Linked DNA regions of Limnospira fusiformis SAG 85.79. Each later gene encodes a partner of the first gene's protein in a complex. Links are inferred from orthologs where the notes say so. Each region holds a gene or a part of one and is shown in the gene's direction. Other genes may lie near its edges.

Region 1 (4,189 bases):
AAAACCGTGGAAAATTCAGGACTTCAGTACCTACTCAACTCGGAAGAAAGCACAACCGAGCGATCGCCTAACCAACAACTGTTACCCCTCACCGCTAAGGTCAACCACCAAGACCACCTAGAAATTGGGGGTTGTGATGTCGCGGAAATGGTCAGTCAGTTTGGTTCCCCTCTATATATATTAGATGAAGTGACCCTGCGTACTGCTTGCCGTCAATACCGGGAGGCTTGGGCGAAATACTATCCGGGAGAATCGCTGATTCTCTATGCTTCTAAGGCATGGAATTGTTTAGCGATTTGTGCAATAGTTGCCTCGGAAGGTTTGGGAACTGATGTGGTTTCTGGTGGGGAACTATACACCGCGAAAACGGCGGGGGTGAGTCCCGATAAGATTTACCTACATGGTAATAATAAATCGCGATCGGAACTGGAGTTAGCCATTAGCACTGGCTGTACTGTAGTGGCTGACAACTGGCTAGACCTGACCAACCTGGTGGAATTGGCAGATGAAATGTCTGTACAATCCCCCGTGCGGGTGATGATCAGATTTACCCCAGGAATCGAGTGTCACACCCATGAGTATATTCGCACCGGACATCTTGATAGTAAATTCGGATTTGATCCTAATCAACTTGATGAGGTGTTTAAATTTGTCAGCAGTAACCCATCTCTATGCTGCGAGGGAATTCACGCTCATATTGGCTCTCAGATTTTTGAACTGCAACCCCATCAAGACTTAGCTGGGGTGCTAATGGATGCGGTCACTAAAGGCAGTCAGTATGGTTTAAATATTACCGAAGTTAATGTGGGGGGAGGTCTAGGGATTCGGTATACAGAAGATGATGACCCCCCCAGTATTGAAAGTTGGGTAAGTGCGATCGCCTCATCCGTCGTCGCCGCCTGTGAACAGCGCCAAATCCCTTTACCTAAGCTGTTGTGTGAACCAGGGCGATCGATTATTGGTCCGGCTGCGATCACTGCTTACACGATTGGTTCTCGCAAAGAGATTCCAGATCTGCGGACTTATATAGCCGTTGATGGGGGAATGTCAGATAATCCCCGTCCGATTACTTATCAATCTGTGTATAGAGTGGTAATTGCTAATCGGATGTCCGCACCATTAACCGAAACCATAACAGTAGCTGGCAAACATTGTGAATCTGGGGACATCCTCATTCAACAAGCCCATCTCCCCGGAGATTGTCAAACTGGTGATATCTTGGTGGTAATGGCAACAGGAGCCTACAATTATAGTATGGCTTCTAACTATAATCGTCTGCCTCGTCCGGCAGCCGTTCTGGTGAATGATTCCCTAAGTTCGATAATTATTCAACGGGAGACCTATTCGGATCTGATTCGTCAGGATCGTTTACCCGAGAGGCTTGGCGATCGCCCTTGATGCCTTAATTTAAGTAACTAACGCGGGGTTAGACATCGCCCCGCATCATGCCTGTCCCCATTTAAGGATGAGGAATCGAGTCCCCAGCAATATAGATAATTAATTCATTATCGATAAGTTGGGAGTTCGGGAAGATGTCAATAGTTTTAACCTCATATCGCGTTCAATGAGTTCGGGTCAAAGTCAAGACCCTGCCTGGCTTGAGTCCTGGTTGGTTAACAGCATCGATATTGGACTGGTTTTTGCCGTCGCCTATATCGTCCTTGTGATTATTGGAGAGCGTCGAACCTTGTGGATGGTTCGAGGTTTCATTGTGTTAATGTTGGCAACGGCGATCAGTAATTGGGCTAATCTGAGACTGCTTTATATTGCCCTAAATAGTTTGGTAACTGGTTCCGCAGTGGCTATGGCTGTGATTTTGCAGTCAGAGTTTAGACAATTTCTGGAAAAATTAGGGCGAGGGGAGGTGCTGCAACTGTTTGCTGCCAGCCGAAAAGGTATCCCTGAAACCGATGGAGTCATTGATCAAATTGTCGAGGCGGTCAAAGAACTTTCTCAAAACCGTACTGGGGCTTTGATTATAATTGAAATAGGCAGTCCCATTGATGAGCGTGATTTTTCCGTTCCGGGTGTGCGTTTAAATGCCGAAGTTTCCAGGGAACTGCTACAGACGATTTTTCAGCCTAAAACTCTACTCCATGATGGTGCGGTGCTGATTAGAGCCTCTAGGGTGGCTGCTGCCGGGGTGATTTTGCCCCTGTCTGAAAGGATAGCCTCGCGACAGTTGGGAACCCGCCATCGAGCAGCTATGGGCATTACAGAAAAGGTTGCTAAGTGTGTATGTATTGTGGTTTCTGAAGAAACCGGGTCAATTTCTCTGGCTGATAAAGGTGTACTGAATCGACCCCTAACCAGTAGTAAACTCAAGGAGTTATTAGAAGCTCGGTCTTTTGTGGCGGGGGATGATAGAACTAAGCCTCCTATTTCCATAGATACCCTTAAACGGCGAATAGGATTAAAGAGGTGGTCGTTCATTTCCCAGGTGTTCCGTTTTCGTTCGTCAGCTTCTCGGGAGAAAAAATGAGTCGAAAGCCAAGGGTTATACATGAGTTACCTGCTGACCTTGACCGAAATCGCCTCCCAAACCATGTCGCGGTGATCATGGATGGTAATGGTCGCTGGGCGAAACGTCGGGGACTACCACGCACTATGGGACATCGGCGAGGGATTGATGCTCTCAAGAATTTACTCCGTTACTGTCGTGATTGGGGAATTAATGCTTTAACGGTTTATGCCTTTTCCACGGAAAATTGGGGGCGACCCCTAGAAGAAGTAGATTTTTTGATGGCTTTGTTTGAGCGGGTTCTCATGCGGGAACTTGAGGAGATGATGGAGGAGGAGGTTAGGATTAGGTTTGTGGGTAATTTGCATCGGCTTCCCGGTTCTCTGAGAGAGTGCATTGAGAAGTCAATGGAGACTACCCGCAATAATGAGGGGATTTTGTTGACTGTGGCTACTAATTACGGGGGACGGGAGGAGATTGTTAGGGCTTGTCAGGCGATCGCCAACCAGGTTAAACAGGGTACTCTCGAACCGGAAGCCATTGATGGGGCTTTATTTGAAAAGTATTTGTATACAGCCGGAACTTCTGACCCGGATTTATTGATTCGCACCAGTGGGGAATTACGGATTAGTAATTTTTTGCTGTGGCAAATCGCTTATGCTGAGATTTATGTGACTGACACTCTCTGGCCGGATTTTAACAGCCATGAGTTTCACCTGGCCCTGTGTTCTTATCAGCAGCGAGAGCGTCGATTTGGTAAGGTGGGTACTCGTGAATGAATTAGGGACCGGAAAAAACCGCTTGTTCGATATCTTGACGACTCAGGGAGTATTTAAAAGACCGTTGAATGTCTTGGCCGTCTGTACCTGCGCCAATGTAACGGACTGTTATTTGGTCAATATCTAACCATAGCTCCGCTTTCCAGGTGGGCTTTTCTACTTGCCAAGAATGGAGTTCCTGGGAGTCCTGTTCCCCACCAAGGGAACGTAACCAGTCTTCGATTTCTGGTAGGGGATGATTATATAGGGGGGTATTGGGACTGGGTAAGGTCATAATTGATTGCTGTTGAAAATTTTTCTCGCTTAAAGGGTTATATCTGAACGAAACATGGCGATCGCTATTGCTAATCCTAAACAGCTTATCAAACTGACTGCCATCATTAACAGAGCAAATAGTTCTCCGGGAGATAAAGGCCGATTTTCGGCGGCGATCGCTTCCGTCGCGCTGGAATGCCTCGATTTTGATGGTCTCGAATGGTGCCGATAATTAATCTCAGTGGGGGGAGTGATCACCCGCGTTGTACTAATAGTTTGATCATAGATTTGACGGCGATCGGGATTACTCAGAATGCTATACGCCTCATTCAACTCTTGGAATTTAGCCTTAGCACAATCTTCTGATAAATCTGTTGTATCTGGATGATAACGTTTACTCAGCTCTCGGTAAGCCCGCCGAATTTCCATGGATGATGCCGAGGGATGCAAGCCCAACAGCGTATAATAGGTGGGTTTGATACTGCCCGGCCATGGTTTCTGTGATCTGGCTTGTTTATTAGTCACGGCTATACCTCATATCATATCTTCCCTAGGGCGCAGTGGTCGCACGTTGTTGCGCTATACGCTGATTCTCAGCATACTGGCCAACCCTCTCTTGAGCAGCCTGATAGTTTTCGCTGTCCTGTGGAACCTGGCTCATGAGTTCACTGGCTTTTTGCCACTCACTGGCTAC
Region 2 (4,054 bases), 3.2 Mb from region 1 along the record:
ACAAAATAATCAACCCAGGAAAGGTGACGAGAGATTCCTTGGATAACACTGCCATAAAAAATAGGAGCAGGGATAATATATAAGGATATTTATATCGGGAATTTCTGCCGATTAAATAAGCGATAAAAGCGACAAACCCAAAAAAGCTAGAGATGACATCTGTGCGCGCGGAAATCCAGGAAACTGCTTCGGTGTGACTAGGAAGTAGTAAAAATACAAACCCGGAAATATAGGGTAAAACTATTTTATAGTGGCGACGAATGGGAAAATTCCGAACTAATAAACTAGCAATCCAACCTACTGCTAAAGCATTGCTGAGATGGAATCCCAAATTAGTTAAATGATAACCGAGGGGATAGTTACCCCAAATTTGATAATCTAGGAAACTGATTAAACTCAGAACCGGACGAAAAAACAAGGATTGACCATGTTGTTGATTGACCCACAATCCCCAAGGGCCGACCTGTTGAAAGATGGCAATTAAAACTAAATCATCTGACAGAAAAAATGAGTTAATAATAGGATAATAACAAACTATTCCGGCTAGAGCGATAATCACAACTAATATAGCCGGATAAATAATCAGCGATCGCCCTTGATTAATTTTGAACATTAAACTTAACTTTTCCCCAAATGATGAATTGAATATGCTCTCAGTATCAGTCTCGACCCCAGAGGCTGTCAAGGGATTGAGAATAACATAAAATCCTATCAATCCTATCAGTTGACCCTTAAATCTAGGAACCAAATAACCCCTAACTACGTCTAGCTAGGTCATGGCCATAATGATTAGCTGAGTGCTAATGAAAGGCGATCGCAAAACTTAAAATACCCTCATACCCTCCCAGACATCAACTCAAGACTTGAATTGTAGATCAAGGTTCCTCAGTTCCGGACGTGCTATCCTCCTCTGTGAGTGTGTGAACATCGAGAGGAGTGAATAACATGGTATCAACACCAGTCCCTTCCCAGAACATCAAACTATCCCGCCCAGTAGCAAATGCAGTCAACCCCGCCAAAACCCGTCCCGCATTTGGGGGGGAACTTCCTAGTAGTCCCCTATTTGGTACAGACGGCATTCGCGGGCGAGTCGGAGAACTTCTCAACGCGCCACTGGCGCTACAGGTAGGCTTTTGGGCCGGACAAATTCTCCGCCAGCAACAGGAAAATCTAGGGCCAGTCATCCTGGCACAAGATACCCGGATTTCGGGTAATATGTTAGCGATGGCCTTATCATCGGGGTTAACGGCAGCCGGACTAGAAGTATGGAATTTAGGAGTTTGTCCTACTCCGGGAGTAGCCTACCTCACCCAAACCTGTAAAGCTATGGGCGGGGTGATGATATCCGCCAGCCACAACCCCCCAGAAGATAACGGAATCAAATTTTTTGGCGCAGACGGCACAAAACTCTCCAGCGACCTCCAGAAGCAAATAGAAGCAGCCCTACGCGGGGCGGAAGCGTTCCCGGTTTATTCTGAGTCGTGTGGACAACATTACTACAGACCGGAATTAATCCAGAATTATGCTGATTCGCTATATGGTCCCCTGCTACCAACTACTAACCTACAGGGAATGCGGGTTGTGTTGGATCTGGCTTGGGGTGCGGCGGTAAATATTGCCCCCCAAGTATTTAGAGAAATGGGGGCGGAAGTAATTTGTTTACATGAGTCTCCCGACGGTCACAAAATTAATGTTAACTGTGGGTCTACGCACCTGGACCTACTCCGCCAAGCGGTTGTAGAACATCAAGCGGATTTAGGATTTGCTTTTGATGGGGACGCAGATCGGGTGTTAGCGGTCGATAGCCAGGGTCGTACCGTTGACGGGGACTATATCCTATACTTCTGGGGTCAGACCCTCAGAAACGCGGAGCAACTGCCCCAGGATTTGATTATTTCTACGGTTATGGCAAACTTGGGATTTGAGAGAGCCTGGGAAAAACTGGGAGGAAAAATGATCCGCACCCCGGTGGGAGATCAGCACGTCCACAGCGAAATGAAGCGCACGGGATCTATGTTGGGGGGTGAACAGTCGGGCCATATCCTTTGTCATCACTACAGCATCACAGGAGATGGTCTACTGACAGCATTACACCTAGCAGCTTTAGTGAAGCGATCGCAAAAATCGCTCAACCAACTGGTGGATGATAGTTTCCTCACCTATCCTCAACTGTTACGAAATGTCAGAGTTGAGAACCCGGACAGCCGCCGTAATTGGAAAAACTGCGAACCTCTACAAAATGCGATCGCTAATGCTGAAGCTGATATGGGGGATCAAGGTCGCATACTGGTGCGCGCTTCTGGTACTGAACCGCTGATCAGAGTTATGGTAGAAGCGGCTAACCCTAATCTGGTGCAATATTGGTGCGATCGCTTAGTGGGAGTGGTGCAACAATACTTAATTGCCTAATCTCTCCTCATGATGGGGATAACAGGGCGGATCAGATTCGGCAGTCCCCTAGTTGTTGGTATATAATTTGGATTAGCGTGACCAACCAAGGCGGTTTTTAGTCGGGGAGCAAGTTACAAATGCCTAGTTACTGCCCAACTTAGAATTGAACCCAAAATGGCATCTAAGACTAAATCTAAAAAAAAGAAGTCCCGGAAAAAAAACTCCAAACAACAGCAGAAAAAGCCGACCCTAACTAAAGCCCAACTTAAAGCTAAACAGCGCCAGTTTGCTAAAGACGTTAAAGCTGTTCTAGGCACTGTAATTCCCACTCTAATTGTTGGTGCGATCGTTGGGGTGGCTCTGTTTTTCGTCAAAGATGAAAAACTCGCCATTGCTGGTGGTGGTGGCATATTAGTCTTGGTTCTGTGCTATAAATACCCCCGCCATGGTCTGTGGGGTTTCCTAATCTATATGCCCTTCTCTGGAACTATTACTTACTGGATTGGGGGCGGAAATGTCATATTTCAGCTTGCCAAAGATGGCTTTTATTTTCCAGCCTTAGCTTCTATGTATAAAGACTGGAAAAGTAAAGGACTCCCTATCATTATTCCCAAGGCTATTAAACAACCTTTGCTCATTCTTTTGGGTTTTTGTATTCTCACCATCATTTGTGTGAATGGCTTGCAACAACTTGACCCCAGACCGGGCGATAAACCCATAGCTATGGGAATTTTGGGTTTAAAGGTATTTATGGGTTATATTCCACTAATGACCTGTGCCTACTACCACATTAGAGACAAAAAAGATTTGCTGTTTCTCACTCGCCTGACTCTAATACTGGCAATTATCTGTTGCCTTTTGGGGATGGTACAATACCAATTTCTTGCTAGTGGTCGCTGTCAAGGAACTGACCATCTGACAGGGGATGATCTGTTTCAAGCAACCATCGAGTATAAGTGTTTCGTAGGCGGTTCTTTAGTTTTTAGCCCCTCCCAAAATATGATCCGACTTCCGGGAACCTTTGTCGCTCCTTGGCAGTGGGCTTGGTTTTTAATTGCTAACGCATTTTTTACCTTTGCTACAGCCTTTAGTGATCCATCAGGGAAATGGCGTATAACCGGATTAATTGGCATGGCATTAGTATTTGTTAATGCTGTGATTTCTGGACAGCGTATTGCCTTAGCATTAGTGCCAGTCGTGACAATTATTCTACTGGTTCTCACTGGACAAATTGCTAATCTAAAGCGCTTTATTCCTATTGCTGGAGGTCTCGGATTACTTTTGAGTATAGTCATGATTACTAACCCAGAAGTAATTCAGGAAAGAGTTGATAGTTTTGTCAGTCGATGGAATGCTTCCCCCCCCACTGGCTTTATTTCTGACCAGTTTGATCACAGCAGTGGTGGACAACAGGGAATCTTTGGTAATGGTCTAGGACGGGCGACTAACTCGGCTCGTGTTTTTGGCAGAACTCGATTGATTGAAACTTACTATCCTAAACTCATTTATGAAATTGGACCTCTAGGGACTATCGCCTTTCTATTTTTTGTAACTGTGATTACTTTCACAGCTTTTAAAACTTACCGTTCCGTTAAAGACAAAAGTATCCGCAGTTTTGGGGCTTCTTTCTGGGTGTTTGTTTTGGTGATTAGTTACAACACCT

What was found. The genes of interacting proteins can lie anywhere in the genome.
Region 2: the proteins of cdaA (region 1) and glmM are in contact, whole or in part, in a crystal structure (PDB 7OJS), measured with the Bacillus subtilis proteins. The link is inferred for Limnospira fusiformis SAG 85.79 from one-to-one orthologs.

Annotation. Positions count from the first base shown.
Region 1 is NZ_CP051185.1:3,951,583-3,955,771, reverse strand. The notes cover bases 578-3,523. They hold cdaA (diadenylate cyclase CdaA), read left to right. Parts: upstream 578-1,564; coding sequence 1,565-2,482; downstream 2,483-3,523. Other genes in these bases: HFV01_RS18550 (DUF3143 domain-containing protein), read right to left, coding at 3,242-3,514; uppS (undecaprenyl pyrophosphate synthase), read left to right, coding at 2,479-3,240; lysA (diaminopimelate decarboxylase), read left to right, coding at 578-1,398. Outside these bases: more of lysA, read left to right, coding at 7-577; HFV01_RS18545 (J domain-containing protein), read right to left, coding at 3,544-4,020; HFV01_RS18540 (hypothetical protein), read right to left, coding at 4,046-4,189. UniProt on the Bacillus subtilis protein: One of 3 paralogous diadenylate cyclases (DAC) in this bacteria, catalyzing the condensation of 2 ATP molecules into cyclic di-AMP (c-di-AMP). Upon expression in E.coli leads to c-di-AMP synthesis.
Region 2 is NZ_CP051185.1:734,029-738,082, forward strand. The notes cover bases 367-3,177. They hold glmM (phosphoglucosamine mutase), read left to right. Parts: upstream 367-945; coding sequence 946-2,409; downstream 2,410-3,177. Other genes in these bases: HFV01_RS03560 (hypothetical protein), read right to left, coding at 367-613; hpsL (hormogonium polysaccharide biosynthesis protein HpsL), read left to right, coding at 2,566-3,177. Outside these bases: more of HFV01_RS03560, read right to left, coding at 1-366; more of hpsL, read left to right, coding at 3,178-4,054. UniProt on the Bacillus subtilis protein: Catalyzes the conversion of glucosamine-6-phosphate to glucosamine-1-phosphate. Glucosamine-1-phosphate is used for cell wall biosynthesis.